DNA from 3 places in the Bacillus sp. BC08 genome. Region 2 is predicted to be linked to each of the others. Evidence: riboswitches for the same ligand, from Rfam matches in the RefSeq annotation. Region 2 holds a riboswitch; each other region holds the start of a gene.
What was found. Region 2 has a riboswitch for thiamine pyrophosphate ahead of tenA (thiaminase II). Riboswitches for the same ligand answer to the same signal wherever they lie in the genome.
Positions count from the first base shown of each region.

Region 1: it holds a riboswitch for thiamine pyrophosphate, as region 2 does, so the genes downstream of both, tenA (thiaminase II) here and tenA (thiaminase II) in region 2, are expected to answer to the same signal.
Region 3: it holds a riboswitch for thiamine pyrophosphate, as region 2 does, so the genes downstream of both, thiM (hydroxyethylthiazole kinase) here and tenA (thiaminase II) in region 2, are expected to answer to the same signal.

Region 1 covers NZ_JBTGPA010000034.1:330,701-338,666, forward strand. The annotation lists gene thiS (sulfur carrier protein ThiS) at 1-150, opposite strand, end outside; gene thiO (glycine oxidase ThiO) at 166-1,275, opposite strand; gene tenI (thiazole tautomerase TenI) at 1,268-1,888, opposite strand; gene ACXVYO_RS17805 (ABC transporter substrate-binding protein) at 1,899-2,900, opposite strand; gene ACXVYO_RS17810 (ABC transporter permease) at 2,897-3,649, opposite strand; gene ACXVYO_RS17815 (ABC transporter ATP-binding protein) at 3,649-4,398, opposite strand; gene tenA (thiaminase II) at 4,367-5,062, opposite strand; TPP riboswitch at 5,145-5,248, opposite strand; TPP riboswitch at 5,309-5,420, opposite strand; gene ACXVYO_RS17825 (SH3 domain-containing protein) at 5,690-6,850, shown strand; gene ACXVYO_RS17830 (hypothetical protein) at 6,856-7,194, shown strand; gene ACXVYO_RS17835 (DUF3965 domain-containing protein) at 7,423-7,966, opposite strand, start outside.
Region 2 covers NZ_JBTGPA010000031.1:525,641-533,606, forward strand. The annotation lists gene ACXVYO_RS13385 (hypothetical protein) at 196-585, shown strand; partial or broken gene ACXVYO_RS13390 (N-acetylmuramoyl-L-alanine amidase C-terminal domain-containing protein) at 695-1,369, opposite strand; gene ACXVYO_RS13395 (nucleoside 2-deoxyribosyltransferase) at 1,383-1,844, opposite strand; gene ACXVYO_RS13400 (homoserine dehydrogenase) at 2,596-3,075, opposite strand; gene ACXVYO_RS13405 (heterocycloanthracin/sonorensin family bacteriocin) at 3,443-3,781, opposite strand; gene tenA (thiaminase II) at 4,112-4,801, opposite strand; TPP riboswitch at 4,925-5,030, opposite strand; gene ddlB (D-alanine--D-alanine ligase) at 5,105-6,019, opposite strand; gene pdxR (MocR-like pyridoxine biosynthesis transcription factor PdxR) at 6,024-7,472, opposite strand; gene ACXVYO_RS13425 (homoserine dehydrogenase) at 7,596-7,966, opposite strand, start outside.
Region 3 covers NZ_JBTGPA010000030.1:100,345-108,310, forward strand. The annotation lists gene ACXVYO_RS10160 (anaerobic C4-dicarboxylate transporter family protein) at 230-1,543, shown strand; gene thiE (thiamine phosphate synthase) at 1,667-2,326, opposite strand; gene thiM (hydroxyethylthiazole kinase) at 2,343-3,149, opposite strand; TPP riboswitch at 3,222-3,331, opposite strand; gene topB (DNA topoisomerase III) at 3,560-5,749, shown strand; gene ACXVYO_RS10180 (YhgE/Pip family protein) at 5,791-7,966, opposite strand, start outside.

The sequences.
Region 1 (7,966 bases), on a different contig from region 2:
TGTATCTGCATGATCATCTTTTTGTAAAATATCTTTATTACGCTCTACTACAACAATTCTGTTTTCTAACTCTAAATGTGTAAGTAGCTCAGCTACTGTTTTTACACTCTCTGGCACTTCAATTTGATTACCATTAATTTTCAAATTCAAACTTCCAGCCCCTTTCTAAACTGTTTTAGAAAGCAATGAATCTAGCAAGTGATTCTCCTGCTTTCCTTCTATTAAATCCGCCATATACTGACCAGAAACAGGACTTAATAAAATACCGTTTCGATAATGCCCAGTACAAGCATATAAACCTTTTATTTCTTCATGCTCTCCCATATAAGGAGCTTCGTGATTCGATTGTGGTCTTAATCCTGCCCATGTGCTTTCCCACTCTGCTTCTTTTAAAGCTGGCAATATTGTATATGCGCGCTCTAATATAGAAGTAATACTTTCTGGCTGCACAGTTTTATTAAACGTATGAGGCTTCATCGTCGCTCCAATTACGTAACGTCCGCCGCGCTTTGGTGCAATGTAAAATCTTTCTTGAAAAATAGGCGCCTTTATAAGTGGTTTTCTACTTTTTACCGCTACTACTTCTCCTTTAACTGGATATGTACCCCATTCACGGTGAAAATGACGCAGTAACTTCGTACTCCATGAACCACCCGCAATAACAACCTTCTCACATGTGATAATCCCTTCGCTCGTCACAATCCCAGTCACTTTATTATTTTCAATACGAATATCGAATACTTCTGTCTGTTCATATATATCAGCACCCGAAAATGATGCAGAATGTGCGAATGCTTTCGTAAGCTCCGGTGCAATAACATGACCATCTTTCGGATAATATACAGCACCTATAATTGACTCAGAAAGAAATGGTTCTTTCTCTCGTAAACGATCTCCCGTTAGAAAGTAAGAATCTTCACCTGTTTTCTGCTGCCAATCCATAATGTGAAGAATTCTTTCCTTCTCCTCTTCATTTTGGGCAATACGATAAATGCCTTTCTCTTCATACCCAATATCGATACCTGTTTTTTCACGTAAAACTGCTGCAAGTTGTGGAAATATAGCACGGCTTTCTCTAGCAAGTTCAAATAGTGGGTCATATGCATCCCATTCTGCCTGAACTCCAAGTAAACCAGCGGCTGCTTTCGAGGCTTCAGATGCAATTCTTTGCTTCTCTACAATCGCTACTTTATGTCCTCTTTCTGCTAGAAAATGTGCAACTGAACTACCAATTACACCACCGCCAATTATCGCTACATCATACTTCTTACACATGTTTTTCCGCCCACTTTCTTATTGATTCCTTATAAGATTTCGCTTTGCTATACGGGTTACTACTGCTTATAATCCCAGACATAACAGCAATACCACTGACGCCGTTAGTCAGAACATCCCTAGTGTTTTCCGTGGTGATTCCTCCAATTGCTGTAATTGGTATGGATAAACACTTTGCAATGTCTGAAACTTCTTCAAGCCCTCTCGCTGGCACACCTTTTTTACAATCCGTCGGAAATACATGACCATAGACGAGTGAATCCGCTCCATTCTTAAATGCATCGATCGCCTCTTCTAAAGAATGCACAGAATAACCAACATGCAAATAAGAGAACTTTTCTTTCACTGACCTTACATTTGCACTTCGATATCCTAGCTGCACACGTGGAATGTTTAATAAAATAGCAATATCAATTCGATCATTTATCACTATTTTTGATGCCGGAAAGCCTTTCTTCAAAAGACTTTCCACACCTTCATACAATTCCTTCGTACTTTTCTCACGCTCACGAATATGCAAATAATCAATCTCACTCTCAATTTGCATCGCTACATTCACCAACTCTTCGAATGTCATGTGGCCATTTGAGATTACATGAAGCTCATTTTTCATATTCATTCGCCTACTTTAAAATGTTTTCGAATAATTCATCGGCCGGAATGATTTCTTTCGTCATTCCTTTATCCTTCAGCCATTTATTTTGTTTCTCCCATGATTCTTTTGAATCCGATAAGAATGGCTCATCTTTCGTTTCCATCTTCTCTAATAAAATTTTCATACTTTCTTTTTCAACTTCTGGTACAAGTGGGAAGTTTTCTTTTTCTTGATGATTTAATAAAATATTTAATGCTTCATCTGGATTTTTCTTCATAAAATCATAGCCTTTTTTCGTACCACGTAAGAAGGCTTGTAACGCTTCTTTATCTTTTTTCAACGTTTTATCACCTGTTACAAATACAAGTTCATGATAATTTGGTACACCGTAATCAGCTGGATTAAAGTATGCTGGTTCATGGCCTTCATGACGCATAACAGGTACTTCATGGTTAATGTATGCCCCTGTTACCGCATCCACTTTTTTCGTAATTAGTGCCGGTACTAAATCAAAGCCAACATCGACTACTTTCACTGTATCTGGATTGCCACCAGCTTCTTTTACCATCGTTTTTAAATACATCTCACTTAAAGGTGTTCCAGAATATCCAACTGTTTTCCCCTCTAAATCTTTCGGCGATTGAATGCCTGCTGATTTCAGCGATACAACATGATTTAATGGTGAACGTACGACCGCTCCAATTGATTTCACTGGAATTTGTTCATTAGCTTTTGCCATGACAACATCTGGCTGATAATATAAGCCCACTGTTACTTTTCCTGCAGCTGCTAAAGTTAATGGGTCAGTCGGATTGGAAGGGAATTTAATATTCACCTTTACTCCCTCTTCTTTAAAGTAGCCTTTTTCTATTGCCGCATAAATAAAGCTATGTACCGCATTTGGGTACCAATCAAGCATGACCGTTATTTCTTTGTCTTTTTTACTCTTATCTGATGCTGAATTACTAGAACATCCAGCAATCATTGCAACTAATAATGTAAACACAAAGATGCGTTTTAAAAATTTCATGAATGCTTCCTCCAACTAATGAATTTCTTTTCTAATACCGAAATAAGTATGACGAAGAAAATAGCTAGTAATGATAACAATACAATGGGTGCAAATACACCCGCTCCGTCTAACTGCGTCATCATTCTTTTACTGAAATACCCTAGCCCAGCTTGTGCACCGAGCCATTCACCAATTGCTGCCCCAATCACACTAAGCGGAACTGCAATTTTTAAAGCTGAGAAAAAATAAGGCAGAGCAGACGGCAATTTTAATTTAAGAAAAACATCTTTTTTCGTTGCCCCGTACGTAACTAAAAGCTCTTCCCATTCTTTTTTCGTACTGCGTAGTCCATCATACGTATTGACCGCAATTGGGAAAAACGTAATTAAAACCGTAACAACAACCTTACTCCAGATCGTATATCCAAACCATAAAACGAAAAGCGGAGCAAGCGCTGTAATAGGAATCGTTTGTGAAGCAACTAATAGTGGATAAAATGCTCTCTCCATCCAATTACTCGCATTCATTAACATCGCTAGCCCTACCCCAAGTACGATAGAAATAGCCACCCCTATTAAAACAACGTATAATGTTGCCGGCAAATGAACTGTGAATAATATATCTTTTAGTTTCCATATCTTCATTACAATGGCAGACGGTGACGGTAAAATGTACATTTCATCTACGATTCTTGCGCCTACTTCCCAAAAGGCAAGTAAAATGCTAGAAAGTGTAAGAGCAGGTAATAGCTCCTTCAACCGCTTCATCATACGAGTACCTGCCTTTGTAACATACTAAGAAGCTCATCTTTAAGTGCTAACACTTCAGGCTCATATAAATCTTTTCTTGTTCGATTATGATCAAGTGGTACAACCCTCTCAGTTAAAGTAGTTATCGGTTGCTGCTCTACTACTAAAATTCGATTAGAAAGAAACAACGCTTCTTCCACATCGTGAGTGATAAATAAAATTGTTTTTTCCCACTCTTTCCATTGTTCAAACAGCCATTCTTGCAAAGATGCCTTCGTTAAAGCATCCAACGCGCTAAACGGTTCATCTAACAACAATATCTCCCCGCCTGTTAATAAAGTTCGAATGAAAGATACGCGTTGCCTCATACCACCAGATAAATCTTTCGGATATTTTGTCTCATATCCTTGTAAGCCAAATTTATGTAACAGTTCCTTTGCCTTTATTTGTGCTTCTTTCTTCTGTACACCTTGGCATTCTAGCGGCAAGGCCGCATTCTCAATAATCGTTCTCCATGGCAGGAGCATATCTTTTTGGGGCATATACCCTACAGGATGGCTCTTTGTTTCTGTCAACTCTATCTGTCCAGTACTCGCTTCTTCTAAACCTGTAATAAGGCGAAATAAAGTACTTTTCCCACATCCACTCGGTCCGATAATACTTACAAACTCTTTATCTTGTATAGAAGCATTTAATTCATTGATGATTGGTTTCTCATCATAATGAAAAGAAACATTATGAAACTGTAGTATGTTCTTGCTCCTCAAATCCCCACATCTCCTTACGATAGGACATATCCCAGAATAAATATTCAAATCGACTGGAATATAGGAAAATCTCCTCTAATCGATCTAGCTCTTTTTCAGACTTTCCAACTGCCATTTCATTTAATAAATCTATTAACCAAATACAAAGGTTACCGTATTCTTCAGAACTATATCCTTGAATCCACTCTCCAAAGAACTCATGATCTCTTGCTCCAGGAATATCATTTAAACGCTTTCCAATTTCCCAATAGCTCCACATACATGGAAGAAGTGCTGCTATTAATTCCGCAAGTGTGCCGTTTTGAGATACAGACATCATGTAATTTGTATAAGCTAAATTTTTAGCAGATGGTTTTGCTGACTCTATCTCCTCTATAGAAATTCCAAGCCTTTTTGCATACTGTTTATGAATCGTCATTTCTCCATTTAATATTCCATCAATTTGTTCAGCGAATTTCCCCATTACTTGTGGATTCGTTGCCTTTACAACACCAATCGCATATAGCTTTGCATAATCTAACAAATATAAATAATCTTGAATAATGTAATACTGAAACTTATCTTTTTCTAACGTACCATCCCCCATACCTACTACAAACGGATGATTATGACTCATCTCCCAAACTGGTTGTACAGTTTCTAATAATCTATCGCAAAATTTCATTTCCCTATCCCCTTCCGGTATGTGTATATAAATAAAAAACCACTTCTAAATAAGAAGTGGTTACAGCAAATAAAATTATAATTTATTCGTTGCTCCACTTCCCTTCGCTAGTATTACCTAGATCAGGTGTTATAAGGGTTAAGGATTATTCCTCTCTCAGCACAACAAGCACCCCTAGTGGTTTCAATATGAAATTTTCAAATAAAAAAGCCCCGTTTCTATACGCAAAGAAACGGGGACTCATTATTAGTGTCCGAATTGCTTCCCTACGCTAGCATAATCTAGATCAGGTAATGAAAAGGATCAAAGGCTTACGGCCTACTCTCAGCTGGCAACACCAGCTCTCCTAGCAAACTATGAAATTAACACTGTCAGTATAACATCGTAATAAGACATCATCAACTGTTTTAATTTTCTCAATTGTCAACAAAATAACGAAACTATATAATACTTATATTCTATCTTAGAAATTTTAATCCCAATTAATTGGATAAAAAGGAATTATTATCCTCAAAAAATTTATTTTTATATTGATTTCATATTACATTTATGTGAATACACCCACTATATTATATCTTTATACTATAATAAAATTACAACTATACAACTAGAGGAGGTCTCTATTATATGAATATGAAAGCTACTGCTTTAACAGCAACTACTATCGCAATTGCCTCTTTACTTCCTTCTATGGGAGAAACAAATGTACAAACAGCCAACGCTGAACAATTATCTAATGTGAAAATTGGATATGTCAAAGTCGATCAAGTAGCCTTACATACAAAAGATAACGCAAATAGCTCATCAATTGATACAATTCGCTTTAATACGAAAGTAAACATACTTGAAACAACAAATGGTTGGTATAAAGTATCTGTTAATAATAAAGTCGGTTATGTACAAAAAGATGCTATTCTACTAAAAAACAAACTTCAATCTAATAATCAATACATTGTTAATGCCAATGCATTAAACGTTCGTTCTGAACCTAATTTAGAATCTTCAATTTTAGATGTATTACCAAATGGGAAATTCGTTACCATTCAAGAAGAACAAGGCGAGTGGTATAAAATTTTACATAATGGCAAAACAGGTTACGTACAAAAAGCGTTCGTGTCTAATGGTTCACAGCCTTTAGTAAAAGGCATCACAGTTCAAAATAATACGAAATACACAGTTGCAACACCTAAACTTAATGTACGTAGCAACGCTAGTACAAATAGTGCACTACTTGGTTCATTACAAAATGGTACACAAATACAAGTAGTGGAAACTGTGGGAACTTGGTATAAAATTCGTTTTGGCACAGGATACGGATACGTGGCAAAACATTATGTGATGCAAAATCAAACACAATCACAAGCTCAAACAGCTCAACCTACTTCCATTCCAGCTGTGTTCAAATTCCCTACTCAAGGAAGAATTAGCTCAACCTTTGATATACGCTGGGAACAAATGCATTATGGTATAGATATCGCAGCTCAAGGTAATGTCTCTATCCAGGCGGCAGCTGCAGGTAAAGTTGTGAAATCATATTATTCAGCTAGCTATGGCAATGTTGTGTTCATCTCCCATCAAATAAACGGGAAATTATATACAACAGTCTATGCTCACATGAAAGATCGCACTGTACAAGTTGGTGATCAAGTACAAGCTGGACAATTAGTAGGTCATATGGGAAACACAGGTCATTCATACGGGCAACATCTTCATTTTGAATTACACAATGGAGAATGGAATTTTGAAAAAACAAATGCAGTAAACCCACTGCCATATTTAGTTAGGTAAATTGTATGCCACGCAATATCAATATACCTCTCTTAATTGAATACTTAGCCTTTTTAGGTTTAATCTGTTGTTTAATCATTTACAATACAAACACTGTATTTTTATCTATTATCATTGCTTTTGTTGCTTTAGAAATTATGATGGAAGCCTTTCAAGTGCAACTAAAACAAAAAATTGCCCATATTTATAATGCCATCTTTCTATTAGGTGCCCTAATAACAAATATTATTAGTAATGGTTTTTATTTATCTACCGTATTTCCTGTATTCTTTATGGCTGTTTTATTATTCATAGCTAGGTACATTCATGTTCCTAAAAACAAGAAACACGAACAAGAAGCTTAGTAAGAGGAGACACTGTGTACCGATCTTTCAAAGATAATCCGCTAAAATATATATTAAATTTATATAAAAAAACAAATACTTTTTTTGGTATACAAGGAAGCAATACGTCACAATTTCTCCTTTATGGAATGTTATTGCTCGTCTTAATTGCGTTCTCCTTGTTTTACTAATAAAAAAAGGATCTCACATAAACTTGAGATCCTTTTTAATTTATATAGAAAATGCTCTTTATCCGCAAGCATATTTTTCATAAATAAAGCTAAGATTATATTTTTTCTCTAAGCTCATTCTTTGTTCATCATCACACCAATAGAACAGAATGTCATGAATCGTTGCATAACGTTTATTTTTAAGAAATAGTTTAAAGAATGATGGTAAACAATCATGTAATTGTATAAATATATAATTGCGTAATATTTCTTCTTTATATTCAATGCCCTTACAAATATACAGTAATTCTTCACAATAATATGCATGTTGTGGAACTTGAATCATTTCGAAAAATGGCACATATGATAATAACTTCCCGATAAAATGATTATATCGATCCATTATTCCTATCGTCATATGCTCCATCATTTCTTTCATTACATATAAATAATCATCTACATGAGTAGTTTTCAATGGATCTAATCGATCTGAAATTTGAGAAAGTACAGCTCTTTGACAAGCTAACACCGCTTGACTAGGTCCATAGTACGATAGGAAGTCTGTACACTTACGATATTTTCGTAATAAGTCATGTGTATATAAGTCATACACAAAAGTATTA
Region 2 (7,966 bases):
TAAAAATAATTAATTAAAAGGAATTGGAATACCTGCTGCTACTTTGATTCAAATGAAATAGAATGGCGTTGAAGATAGATAAAAAGGTTCTCTTAACTGAGAGCCTTTTTTCACCTTATCTCACATACACATAGGCTTTATTTGCTGTTACATAGTTAGAGTACCATATAAAAAATAATAAAGGAGTAATAAACAATGGATGTAAAAATAGTAGATATATCAGAAAAGTTATTAGATGGATATACAGTATTAGTTCAAGTTGATAGCAGTCAATTTATCGCTGAGTGGGATGGCGATAAGCCAGAAAAAAATGAAAACTATAATGTAGTAATAGATATAGATGATGAATTTATATGGAATACAAATATAGCCTTTTCAGATGAAAAGGCAAATGCAATAATTCAGAATGATGAAGGCTTTAAAGTCATCGCTAAGCTAGATTATAACAGTGAGGATAACTTAGCGATACTAAATGTCTATGATAGTATAGCACTAATTGATATAGAAGCAATCGAGCAAGATATAGCTAATGAATGGGTAGAAATGCAGTACACTTCAATTAAATTATTTAATAACAACTTATAATAGAAACCAAATACAATAACTATGGCATAGTCGTTATAATGTAGTAAGATATAGCTAAAGTAAACTTGTATAAAAAAGCCGTCCAATTTAAACAGGACGGCTCTTATTTTTACTTAACTTCATACCACCAACCTTTACGGTCAAGGTATTCTTTCATTGCATTAAGTTGTGTATCTGATGTTGGCTCAGAAACACAATACGTTAAGCCATCAGATTGTAATTTGAAGTTCGCTGTCATTTTAACACATGTTATGCAAGCTTTAACACATGTTAAAGCTTGCATAACATTTTGAACCTCATACGGTGAAAAAGCACCTGAATGGATAATGTATTGTTTAGGTACCCCCGCTTGTACTTGCTCTTGTTTCTGTTCTGCTCCGGTAAACCAAGACAACGGCTTGCTTCCGATTAATTCATTTAAATCACATTTACCAATACCAGGTACATTTCCTGTTTCCGTGTACTGCCAAATATCGCAAGGATATGCTGGCTTATTACCGCCATAACGCGTAATCCATACAAAATCAATTTTTACGTTCGCCATACCGAAAGGTGCATATATATGATGACCGACATATAAACCAACTTTCTTAGCACCTAAACGGTATAACTCATCGATAAACGCTTGTGTCCCCACTCTCATATCATTCATTGTTTTCACTTCTACATCTGCAACACAAACCGTAGCACTCTTGTTACCCCATCCCCAGAAGTCTTGCGCTTCTTTCTTTGCATCAGCAATGGAAACAAAGCGGCAAAATGCATAGTTACCAAAAGGAATGTTGTGCCGCTACAATTCACTCCAGTGGCCCTTTATATGGAATACGTGGCATATTAATAAAATCATACGTGGCAACATCTTCTACATTTGTCAGATAGGCATGTAAGCTTTCAACTAACATAAGGTTAGGTATACTTTCTTTTTCTTTTATTAAAATAATAGGCTTTTGAAATGCATATGCGTAACCAATTTCAAAAGCCGTGCCACTATCTACACACCCATTCACGAAATCATGAATTGCCACTACTACATCCGCTCTTCTTAAATATTTTAAATCATTATGAAAAACTACAGTTCTCCACTCCATAGATCCAAAAGTTAAATGTTCATGTTGATAAAACCTAGCTGAAAAAATATCTGCAACAAAAGGATTGTTACTAAGCGCATTTTCTAGTCTCTTTACCCTGTTAAGTTGTTCATCATTAAAAAATGGACTTGCTATAAATACCCTAACTACTCTTGTATTCTTTTTTTCCATACCACCTATACCTCCTTTTACACTTATAAACTTTAAATATTCCGTGTATTGCATAGATATTATCGTTTATTAAAAATTTATGAATATCTCCCCCTGAATAAAACTCAAAATTCCGTAAATAATGTAAACACATGATTATTTTTCTCCTATTTTCTTACATGAGCAGTTAGCTTTTGCTAGCTGCTCTTTTTTACGTGTACTTACCAAATAGTATTTTTGTTGAATTTTCATTGACTTTACGTTGACCTTTTGCTGAATTTTTCTTCATATTTAAAGAAACAAACATACGATATTGTATGTAGTCTCTCCGCTCATAGGGATCTACCTTTCTTATCGAAGAACATACTTATATGTGTGCTCTTTTTACTTACAATGAAATAACAATTTTATTTACTATCCAATTCCTCTTGCATAAGGACTACAGTTTTAAATATTACTTGCTCAAAATCTTTTTCATCCATGTATGGCTTTACAATCTCTAGAATCGCAATAATCCATTCAGATTTGTTTACATCACTACATGTAAATATCAAGCTATATATTTAATTAACCTAGTATAATGCGAGAGATTGATAATTATATTTATCTATTAAAGAAGAGCACTCAAAGTTCAGCCCCTTGACACGCACCGTTGGGGCTGAACTCCTTTGTTGCGACAGGAATGATGTAATGTATTAACCTCTACAATAATTTTACAATAGAAATAAAAAAGAACACCTTAATTCAGTGCCCTTCTTGCAAACATCAACCATTATGTAATTGAACATACAGATACCATAAATCCTCCAAATGTAATTGCACCTAGTAATCCTAATGCAAATCCAGTTATACAAACACAATCAGCAAGACAAATGGAAGACTGCGATAATGGAACAAATGACCTACTTGTACTCGATCCATATTGTTTTATTTTCTCATAATTTATATCTAACATTAATTGTAGACATGCTATACCTTCCTCAATAGAATGAAGAGATTCTTTTTCTAATCGATTCAATAATTTACTATTAAAAGTAATTGGAAGAGGATACCGTTTATCTAATTTCATATTCTGATAAATTAATTGTAAACGAGATAATATATTATTTTTCTTTTTTTCACATGTTACTGTGTGTTTCATGTTATTAAATTCATTTAATAACAGTGTCAATTCATCTCTGTTTCCGTATAAATCCCTTGCTATTTTTCTCTTTAGTTTGTACGAATGGATAATAGATTTAAGTTCAATCATTTTAATACACTTCCTAATAAAATTTTACTTACCCCAATATTAAAAAAATAAACAGTACTTTTAAATCTTATTTAAAATACACTCAAGTATATTCTTTTACTATTGATTAACATTACATTAACCTTACATAGTTGTAATAATTTCTTTCGCTACCCACTAACTAGAAGCAACAGATTTCTTATTTGATGATAAAAATATGAAAAAGCAATGATTAGGTTTTAAATCTAGTCATTGCTTTTTCGATTTTATCTTGATTTACAACTAAAAATCTAAATATCTTTCTTTCACTTGAATGCTATATGTGTTTTAATTAAATTCTTTTATAAAAATTATATAATGCTTCACTAATGGATTCCTTTTTCTCCTATCAATATTCATATGTTACAATAGTACCAGTTGTATCAGTAGTACCATTAAAACCACCAAAACAATTAGAACAACTACCACAGCTACTACAGCCTCCACAACCGCCACAGCCTCCACAACCAAAACAACCGAAGCAACCAATACAACGGAACCCACCACAACGAAATCCACCACAGCGACCCGCACAACCGCCACAACGACCACCACAACCTCCACAGCGACGAACAGCATCTTCAATATAGTAATATGGATATTGGTTTTGCTGGTCCCAATACACAATATTTCCAGACTGGTAATCATTAAGGCTTAACGCTTGTAGTTCTTGTTGAAACTTATTCATTTTTATGACCTCCATTTATAAACTTCAACCTTTTCAATGCTTTCCTATATTTCTGTTCGTTAAATCTAAGTAGAAATAGCGCTATAAACTAAGTTCAATACGTACACCTACAAAATATGACCTATCACTAGATGATGCACCTTGTTCATGTACCTATTTTTCGGTTATTTTTCCACGGGCTCATTTTTATAAAGTGAAACTTTAATCAGTGGGGGTTTTCTTCATCCCCCACTGATTATCAGCCCTCGTCAATCGGGCTGCCCATTAAAGCGGGATAAATTAAAAAAAGACGCACTTAGATTGATGCGCCTTTTGCGATACCTCTTCTCTTTATCCTATTACGTTTTTCTCTTCTGTACTCGCTGGCCACTCTTCTAATGTATAAGCCATTTCCCAAAATGAATATTCATATTGACTGCTAATAATAAAATGTTGTTTCATTCGATTTCGGTCTGCCTCTGTTACTTTTTCAGCGATAGTATCTAACCGTGTAATTTGCTCTTCAACTAATGTACGGAACCAATCAGATCCGTAAGCAGAAATCCATTCGTTATAAATTGGTTCTTCTGGCTGACACTCTTTTAAACGCTCACCAATTTCATAATACAACCAATAACAAGGTAAAATTGCTGCAATGATATCACCTAAATGCCCTTCATACGCAGCACGATACATATGTGAAGTATATGCGTATGCAGTTGGAGCAGGGATAAAATTATCTTTTTCTTCTTGTGTAATCCCTAGTTTCTTCGCAAAATTTTCATGTAAGGATAATTCTGCTTCATATGTATTTTGAGCATGGTGTGCCATACGAGCTGTCGTTTCTAATTCCAATGCTTTTGCAGCTCCTAAAGTTTGTACTCTAGCAAAGTGACTCAAATAATACGAATCTTGAAGCACATAATAGCGAAAACTAGCTAAATCTAACGTTCCTTCACCAAGCTTTTTTACAAAAGGATGATGAAAACTAGCTTCCCAAATTGAGTCTACTTCTTTACGTAATGATTGTGAAAAAGTCATTTGAATCCCTCCAATTATGTATGAAATTTAAGTATTTACCCACCATTATTAAATCTGTAAAACAAAAAAACTTTCTTTACAGGCGTAAAGAAAGTGAAATTGACAGTTTTTATTCATAAAATAGCAATGTCTTTCCCACTTCCCTACGCTGGCATTAACCAGATCAGGTACTAAGAGTCTCAAATTCCAATTTGATCTCAGCCTATAATAGGCCCCCCTAGTGGATAAAATATTTAATTTTCGTATTGTATTCATCATAACATACTTCATGTAACTGTCAAAAATTATTCATGATACCTCTACTTAAAAGCCTTCTTCTTTTCTTACTCTTAATGAAGTTTCAATAATCATATCTAATAGTTTACTATATTCAATTCCCGCTGCAGCTGCACTTTTTGGTAGTAAACTCGCTTTCGTCATCCCTGGTAATGTATTAATCTCCATTACATATGGAATACCATCCTTCACCATCATATCCACCCTTGCATAAACGCTGCACTTTAATGCTTTATAGCAAGCCAGTGAAGCCTTGTTTACACGTTCCTTAAGTTCAGCTGGAAGTTCGATAACCTCTTCAATTGTACTAGTATCATCATATTTCGCATTGTAATCAAAGAACTCAGCAGCATGTTGAATCGAAATGATAGGTAACTGTTTTCCATCAAAAATAGAACATGTAATCTCGTCACCTTTTATATATTTCTCAATTACTACTTCAGAATCCCATTCGAATACAGTTTCCAGCATTGAAATTAATTCGTCTTTATTATAGACAATCTTTACCCCGACACTTGAGCCACCAGAGTTTGGTTTTACCACTAACGGAAATCCTAACTTATTTAGTTCCTCAAGATTTAGATCCTCCATTTTTGTAAGTTCAATCCAATCTGGCGTTTCTATTCCTTCATAACGTAAAATCTTTTTCGAAATATTTTTATCCATACATATACCGCTAGATAACATATTGCTGCCGCTATAAGGAATACCTAAACTTTCAAGTGTTCCTTGAACTGTCCCATCTTCTCCGTATTTTCCGTGTAATGCGAGCAATGCAAAATCAATATCTTTCGCTTTTTCGATTAAATCCATTTTTTCATTTAACGTAATTGGTACGATTTCATATTTATTTTTATCTAAATTTGCAATTATTTCATTTCCAGTCATAATTGATACTTGTTTTTCAGAGGATACTCCCCCCATAATAACGCCAATTCTCATTTCCTCAACTCCAAATTTCATTTTTTATTGTATCACCAATTATTTTGATTCCCCGAACTATTTCTTCTTCTTTTAAACGTGAAAATCCTAATCGAAACGTGTTCGCTCCTCCTCCATCAGAGTAAAAAACATCTCCAGGAGAAAATGTAACCCCTTGCTCATAACACTTTTGCAAAAGTGTGCGGGCATGAATTTTTTCTTCTAACTCTATAAATAAATGCAGTCCACCATCACCGGTCATTCTTTGAAACGGAATGTACTCGTTACACGCCCCAACAGCTAACTCATATTTTTTCTTATAAACAGACCTTGCCTTTTTTAAATATTTTTCAAAATATCCTTCATGTAAATATTGAAAAAGAACAGCTTGATCTAAAGTAGATGTGTGAATTGTTCTTGCTCTTTTTACACTTTCTAAATAATGAATCAGTTCTTTATCGGCAATGATCCATCCTACACGTAAACCAGGGAAAAGTACTTTCGAAAAGCTACTAATATAAATCACATTATTACCCGCACCAGCAAAAGTTAATAATGGTGCTAAATGTGAACCTGAATAACGTAACTCTTCATTAAACCCATCTTCTATAATAGGAACCTTATATTTTGAAAATAATCTCATCAGTTCCGTTCTTTTCTCTGAACTCGTGACAATACCGGTTGGATTATGATAAGAAGGAATTAAATACGCGAAATCAAAATCCTTTTCACGTAAACTTTGTTCCACTTCGTTCGTATCGATGCCATCTTCATTCATATTCATTCCATGAACTTCAAGTCCATGTAAGCGGAAAAGCTTGAGTGCAGCATGATGGGTCGGATTCTCACAAATAACCCGCCCTGATTTTTTTGATAACGAGGATAGTACAATGTCTAATCCTTCTGTAAATCCATTTGTAATTAAAATGTCTTTGTTCGAAATATCTACGCCTTTCATTTCCATATAATGAAGTAGATAATTCATTAACGGTCTATAACCTTTTGCATATCCGTAATTTAATACGACATCACCTTCAATGGACATACGAGTAAGAAAAGCTCTTTTGAAATTTTCCACATCAAATAGCTTTTCGTCTGGAGCAATGCTATTAAAAACAATCATTCCCTTTTCCCAGCGAACACCATGTTTCATTAAATCTAATTCATCCGCTAATAAGGTAACTGTATTAAGTTTATTTTTCCAATCTATTTCAACAGACGAAGTGTTTGAAATATCAACCTTCGCAATAAAATTCCCTTTTCCTTTAACTGCATAAATGAGTCCTTCTTGCTCTAAATCTGCATAAGCAGCGAGCACCGTATTTCTGCTCACACTTAGTAATTCACTAAGTTCCCTCGTTGAAGGAATTTTTTGATCACCGAGCAAATGCCCTTTCATAATCATCTTTTTCAAATAATCTTTCAATTGAATATAAACAGGACGATCTTTGACAACTTTAAAATCTTTAAACAATTCCTTACCCCCTACAATTATTTTTGCATATTTATTTCATTCTCAAAAGGTCCACTACATATGTATTTTTTATAAAGGGCGGTACGGTCTTATAAAATAAAGGCTAATAATCAATGGTGGATTTTACTCCTCATTAATACGGTACAAATCTTTACGATATAAGTTAATAATATCTTTTAAAGCTGCTGCTGCGGCTCCGCGTGGATTGGAAGCGCCACCAATTGTAGTAACTTGCCCCATCGTATCTGTAAAGAACGTAATCCCTTTTTCTGTCCCATTTACATTTGCTAACGGATGATCCTTATCTATTTCGTACGGTTCTACTTTAAGAGCTATTTTACCCTCTTGATCCTTATATGCTGAAGCTATTAATTTAATATATTTATTTTGTTCCTTAGCATGTCGAATTTGTTGTTTTGTAACATGTTCGATTCCTTTTATATGTATATCTGCAAGCGTATTTTCTGTTCCCATTAAACTGTTTGTCAAAAGTA
Region 3 (7,966 bases), on a different contig from region 2:
ATTACAACATAAAAATTAAAATGTCTACCTATTTAGAGATTCAAATGTAAAGTTCCAATGTATTATTTTTTCGAAATAATTTAACAAAGTTCGTGAATGTTACATTTCTTGTGTTATATAATAAAAAATGTATATAACACAAGGATTGTTTTGAGTATTTATTTTAATTTTCATTCAAATTAAATTATTCGAATATATCTTAACTAATGAATTTCGGAGGTAGTTTATCATGTTTTGGCTACAATTTCTTACGTTACTACTCTGCATTTTTATTGGCGCACGCCTAGGCGGAGTTGGTTTAGGAGTAATGGGTGGCGTTGGTATGGCAATACTTGTTTTCGTCTTCCACTTACAACCTACAGCTCCTCCTATTGATGTAATGCTTATGATTTTAGCAGTAATTACAGCCGCCGGTGCACTGCAAGCCGCTGGAGGAATGGACTACCTTGTTCATCTGGCTGAGAAAGCACTGCGGAAAAATCCAAAGCGCATTACATTCTTTGCTCCAATTGTTACTTATTTATTTACACTGTGCGCAGGAACTGGTCACGTTGCTTATTCTGTACTTCCTGTTATCGCAGAAGTCTCTCGCGAATCTGGGATTAGACCAGAAAGACCAATGTCAATTGCCGTAATCGCTTCCCAACAAGCAATTACAGCTAGCCCTATATCAGCTGCAACTGTTGCCCTTTTAGCAATGCTAGCTGACTATAAAATCACTTTATTAGATATTTTAAAAGTAAGTATTCCTTCTACCTTCATCGCTTGTATGGTAGCTGCATTTGTTGCTAGCAAAATGGGGAAAGAATTAAATGAAGACCCTGAATACTTGAAACGTTTAAAAGAAGGAATGATTCCTAAAATTGAAGAGAAGAAAGAATTTGTTGGTTTAAAAGGCGCTAAACTATCCGTTATCCTTTTCTTAGTAGGGACTTTCCTTGTCGTGCTTCTCGGTTCATTTGAAGCACTTCGTCCAGGATGGATGGTCGACGGGAAGTTAGTTCGTCTTTCCATGCCAAACACAATTGAAATGGTTATGTTAACCATCGCAGCTCTTATTATTATTTTCTGCAAACCAAATGTAGAAAGCATCGTGTCTGGTAACGTCTTTAAAGCGGGGGCAACAGCAGTTGTTGCTATTTTCGGTATCGCTTGGATGGGAGATACTTTCTTTAACGGAAACTTAAATATGATTCAAGGATCAATTCAACACCTAGTAACAAGTGCACCATGGCTATTTGCCATCGCATTATTCATTCTATCTATTTTACTATACAGTCAAGCCGCAACAGTACGTGCTTTAATGCCTCTTGGATTATCACTCGGTATTCCACCAGCACTACTAATCGCGATGTTCCCTGCAGTAAATGGATACTTCTTCATTCCAAACTATGGAACAATTGTTGCTGCCATTAACTTTGATCGCACTGGTACAACTGGCATTGGTAAATATGTTTTAAACCATAGCTTTATGATTCCAGGTCTAATCGCAACGTTCACTTCTATCGGAATTGGAATGCTCTTAATTTCAATTATGTTTTAAAGAAAAAGCACAAACCTACAATTGTAAAAGGTTTGTGCTTTTTTAATCAAACGTTTGTTTAAATATTTTTAACCGACCATTCTTCCATTATGTTCTTTACTATTTGTGTGAAGTTTCTTTTTCCTACAAACTCCTGTTTACTTCCTCCACTAACTTCTTCGTACTTTCATACGCAGATTCCGCTAAACTAATCGCAGAAATAACTGAAACACCGTCCGCCCCTGCTTCTATAACTGAAGCTGTATTTTCAATTGTAATGCCACCAATCCCAACGATTGGTGTTGTAATTCCTTGTTCTCTAAAATGAGCTAAACCTTTCGTTCCTTGAACTGCTTTCGTATCTTTTTTCGTACTCGTTGGAAAAACAGGGCCAACACCTAAATAATCAGCTCCGTTTTCAATTGCCCAGCGTGCTTCTTCAATTGTATGTGTAGATACACCAACAATTTTATCCCCCATTTTTTCACGAACAGAAGTAATTCCTTCATCATCTTGTCCAACATGCACGCCATCTGCATCTAACTCGATAGCTAGTTCCACATCATCATTTACAATGAATGGGACACCGTACTCCTTACAAATCGCTTGTAATTCTTTTGCGAAACAAATACGTTTCTCTCCCGTTAAAGCCCCTTCCCCTTTTTCACGGAATTGAAAAATTGTTATACCGCCTTCAAGTGCACCTCTCAACACTTGTAGTGGCTCCTTCGTACAATTGTTACTTCCCATAATAAAGTATACTGATAACAATCTAGACATTTCAGCCTTTGTAATACGCGACATCTAATTTCCCTCCTTACTATATAAGCTCAATCTTCCCATACTTCTCAATATCATCTGAAGTTGTATTCGCTAACTGATTTAAAAATTCAATTTGGAAACTACCAGGTCCCTGCTCCACTGTCTTAGCAGCTGCCAGTTCCGCAGCTACACCATAAAACGTTAATGCAGCTACTGCTGCCTTTACATAATCCTTTTCTACTGCTACAAATGCTCCTATTACAGAAGTTAGTAAACAACCAGTTCCCGTAACTTTCGTTAAAATAGGGTGACCATTTCGAACAAGAATCGTTCGCTCTCCATCTGTAACAACATCTTCTTTTCCAGTAATCACCGCAACTGTATTTAATTCATCAGCTGCCTGCCTTGCAATACTTACGACATTTCCATTTCCAGCACCGACGTCTACCCCTTTGATTTCCCATCTCTCATTAATAACGTTCGCTATTTCAGCTGCATTTCCACGGATAATCGCTAAATCAATTTCGGCCGGAATATGTCTCGCAACTTCTGTTCGATACGATGTTGCTCCTGCACCAACTGGATCAAACAATACTGGTACATTGTTCACATTTGCTGATTTACTCGCAAGTAACATCGCTTCTACTTCTTCAGGACGAAGTGTCCCCATATTTAATACTAACGCTCCAGCAATGCTAGCCATTTCTGCCACTTCTTCTTTTGCATACGCCATTACAGGCGATGCCCCTAACGCTAACAAACCGTTAGCTGTAAAGTTTGTTACAACAACATTTGTAATATTATGAACGAGCGGATTAGATTCTCTCACCAAATCCACTACTTTACTAATTTCTTTCATATTCATTCTTCTCATCCCCTAACTATAGTGATGGGAGATACACAAAAAGACACTTTGCGCGTACGCAAAGTGCCTGAACATGTGCTTTTACACTCTCCCTACGCTGGCATTATCCAACAGGTTCAAATGGTCAATGACGGATTAGTCATACTCTCAGTTTGCATCCACAAACTCCCATGTGTTTAGTATTCATCTACTTCAAAGTCTACTCTTATTCTAGTAAAATAACAAGTTCTTTCCTTTTATAGAATGATAGAGATCATAACTCTCCTGATTCAACCATTCTTCTCCTTTATATAAGTAAAACTCTCACACGTATATTTCATCACAAATAACTCAAACCGTCAGCAAGACTGAATAGAACAAAGATGTATGCTATATTTAACGTATGGAAATTTGAAAGGATGTTTTTAAATATGGCAAAAAGTATTGTAATTGCTGAAAAACCTTCTGTTGCACGTGATATCGCACGTGTACTGAAATGTGATAAAAAAGGGAACGGCTATCTTGAAGGTAGTAAATATATTGTTACTTGGGCTTTAGGTCATCTCGTTACATTAGCTGATCCAGAAAGCTATGATGTGAAATATAAACAATGGAATTTAGAAGATTTACCGATGCTACCTGAGCGTTTGAAATTAACGGTTATTAAACAAACAGGGAAGCAATTTAATGCTGTGAAGAGTCAGCTTCTTAGAAAAGATGTAAATGACATTATTGTAGCGACAGATGCTGGACGTGAGGGAGAATTAGTCGCTCGTTGGATTATTGATAAGGTTCGAGTTAACAAACCAATCAAACGTCTATGGATTTCATCTGTTACTGATAAAGCGATTAAAGATGGATTCGCTAATTTAAAACCAGGTAAAGCATATGACAATTTATACGCTTCAGCAGTTGCACGTTCAGAAGCTGACTGGTATATCGGTCTTAACGCGACTCGCGCTTTAACGACTCGCTTTAATGCCCAGCTGAATTGCGGCCGTGTACAAACACCTACTGTCGCTATGATTGCTAATCGTGAAGATGAAATAAAGAACTTCAAAGCTCAAACTTACTACGGCATCGAAGCACAAACGACGAATCAGTTAAAGCTGACTTGGCAAGATGCTAACGGTAATAGCCGCAGTTTTAATAAAGAAAAAATTGATGGCATTGTAAAAGGTTTAGATAAGCATAATGCTACTGTTGTGGAAATTGATAAAAAACAGAAGAAGTCATTCTCTCCTGGTCTTTACGATTTAACTGAATTACAACGTGATGCAAATAAAAAGTTCGGTTACTCTGCAAAAGAAACATTAAACATTATGCAGAAATTGTATGAGCAACATAAAGTGCTAACGTACCCTCGTACAGATTCACGCTATATTTCATCTGATATCGTTGGAACACTTCCAGAACGTCTAAAGGCGTGCGGAGTTGGAGAGTACCGTCCTTTAGCACATAAAGTATTACAAAAGCCTATCAAGTCTAATAAGTCATTTGTTGATGATAGTAAAGTAAGTGATCATCACGCAATTATTCCGACAGAAGGATACGTTAACTTCTCGGCCTTCACAGATAAAGAACGTAAAATTTATGATTTAGTTGTAAAACGCTTCTTAGCAGTTTTATTCCCAGCATTCGAATACGAGCAACTAACGTTACGCACAAAAGTTGGTAATGAAACGTTCATTGCACGCGGAAAAACTATTCTGCATGCCGGTTGGAAAGAAGTATATGAAAATCGCTTTGAAGATGATGATGTAACGGATGACGTAAAAGAGCAACTTCTACCTCACATTGAAAAAGGCGATACATTAACTGTAAAGTTAATTATGCAAACATCAGGTCAAACAAAAGCACCTGCACGATTTAACGAAGCTACTTTACTTTCAGCAATGGAAAACCCTACAAAATATATGGATACGCAAAATAAACAACTTGCTGATACACTAAGATCAACTGGTGGATTAGGTACTGTAGCAACGCGTGCTGATATTATCGACAAGCTATTCAATTCATTCTTAATTGAAAAACGTGGTAAAGATATTCACATTACTTCAAAAGGCCGTCAGTTACTTGATTTAGTGCCAGAAGAATTAAAATCACCTACACTAACTGGTGAGTGGGAACAAAAGCTCGAGGCAATTGCAAAGGGTAAACTGAAAAAAGAAGTATTCATTTCAGAAATGAAGAACTATACGAAAGAAATTGTATCTGAAATTAAATCGAGTGATAAAAAATATAAACATGACAACATTTCAACGAAGTCTTGTCCAGATTGCGGTAAACCAATGCTAGAGGTAAACGGCAAAAAAGGAAAAATGCTCGTTTGCCAAGACCGTGAATGTGGTCATCGTAAAAACGTATCTCGTACAACAAACGCTCGTTGTCCGCAATGTAAGAAGAAGTTAGAATTACGTGGTGAAGGTGCAGGACAAATCTTTGCATGTAAATGTGGCTATCGCGAGAAATTATCCACATTCCAAGAAAGACGTAAAAAGGAATCTGGAAGCAAGGCTGATAAGCGCGACGTTCAAAAATATATGAAACAACAGAAAAAAGAAGAAGAACCATTAAATAATCCGTTCGCAGAAGCTTTAAAGAAATTAAAATTTGATTAAACAAAAAGGTTCCTACCACTCTCGGTAGGAACCTTTTATTATTAATGAATAATTTTACTTCCTTTTGCGTTCTCAACAAACTTTTCACTCGATTTGTTAATTGGTGTTTTCAGTAATAACGCAGCTACAATCATAACTACTACGAAAGCACTTAACACAAGTAAATCTCGCGTTACGATATCCCATAGCATTCCGCCTACTGTTTCACGAATTGCACTAATTGCGTATGTGAACGGTAAGAACGGATAAATTGCTTGGAAGAACGCTGGTGTCATTTGAATTGGGAATGTTCCGCCCGATCCTGCTACTTGCAGTACAAGTAAAATGATCGCCATCGATTTCCCAACGTTTCCGAAAATAGAAACGAGCGAGTATACGATACAAACGAAGACTCCACCAATAAATAAACTAAATAACACAAACCAGAACTTATCGACTACGTACGTACCGAGCAAGAATATATCTCCCATCGATACGATAAACGCTTGTGAAAGACCTATCGTTAAGAATGTTAATAAACGTCCGAAGTAAATTTCATGGCTCTTATAATTCGCGCCCTCTTCGTGTACTTCTACTGTTAATAATGAAACCATTAATAATGCGCCTACCCATAATGCAAGCACTGTATAGAATGGTGACATTGCTGAACCATAGTTCGGCATCGCAAATAATTTATTCTCTTTTAAATTGACTGGATTCGCAAAGTAATCACTTTGCTTTTCAACATCATTTTTCAATAAGCGTATGATGTCTTTTATATCCTCTTCAGATTCAAAATCACGAATTTTATTTGCTAGTTCTTTAATCTTTTTCTCAGTTTCCGGCATGTCGGCCTTAATGTCTGTTAATTTCTTTTTACCATCTACTAAGCCTTTTGATGAATCTTCTAGTAACTTTTTAACATCTGGAAGCTTTTTGTCTGCTTCTTTTAAAATTTGAGATGTATTTTTAGACATACGTTTCGTACGTTCAATTGCTGTGTTAAAGTTTGGAACAATTTCTGAATCATATGTTGCTAAGAAATCGCCTAATTGAGCTGAAGCATTTTTAGTCGCTTCATTAATACTTTCTACGACCTCTTTTGTAGGCTTCTGTCCATTATTGATTAGTGTAGTTGCCTTATTTGTTGCATCTATACCTTTTTGAACAGAATTTTGTATTTTGTTCAATTTTGCAATTCCACCATTAAGGTTTTTTCCGCTATTTACATCTGCTAATACCTTATTTGTGCTTTCTAGAACCGGAATCGCATCACCAATTAGATTATTAGTAGCTTGTAGTTGACCATTTAAATCATTTAAAGCTACTTTTGTACTATCTAATCCATTAACACCTCTATTATTTACGTCTGCTATAACACCTTCTAAATTATTTTTTGCCTTTTCATATTCATTTTTCACACTATCGTATGCTTCATTTGCATCAGCTTTAGCTTGATCGACTGTGCTAACTGCTTTTTTATAATCTGCTACAAACGTTTCATTATAATCTTTTTCCGCTTGATCAATTAATCCATTTGCTGCATCTAATTTTTGATTCGCTACATCTGTTACATCTTTCTTTACTTCTTGTCCTGTACCGATAACATTTACAATATCTTTAATACCGTTGTTTGCATTTTCCATACCGCTTTTCAGCTTAGTTAAGCGATCCACTCGCCCTTGGAAAAAGCTTTGACCAAAATCAGTCGTTGCCGATTTTTGAAGTTCAGTAAATACATTAATAAGGTATGCAATACTATCTGTACGACCTTGAAGATTTTCAGAAACCGCATTAAGGTCTTGTTTTGCCTTTTCTGGATCAAACTGGCCATTTTGCAATCCATTCACAACACTTTTCCCGTATGCTGTTCCTGCACGTGCTGAGTTTAAAACATTATTCACTGTTTGATTAATGTTTCTTGCAATATTTTTATAACCTTCATCGTTCATCTTTGAAAGATCTGGGCGTGCTGGAAACTCCGGTAATCCCTTCATACCAGAAAGGTCTATCCCTGGATTCATTAAAAAGTTCGTAAAAGTATTGGCCTTATCCATTACATCTTTTGCTACAGTTAAATTATTTCTCATTGTTCCAGGTGCATTCTTTAATGTTTCATCATTGTTGGCAAAGAACTTATCTAAGTTCCCTAACGCTTCTTGCCCATCATTGATAACACTTTCTACAACTGGCAACTCTTTCTGAGCTACTTTTACCAGATCCTCTGCTCGAGTCGCA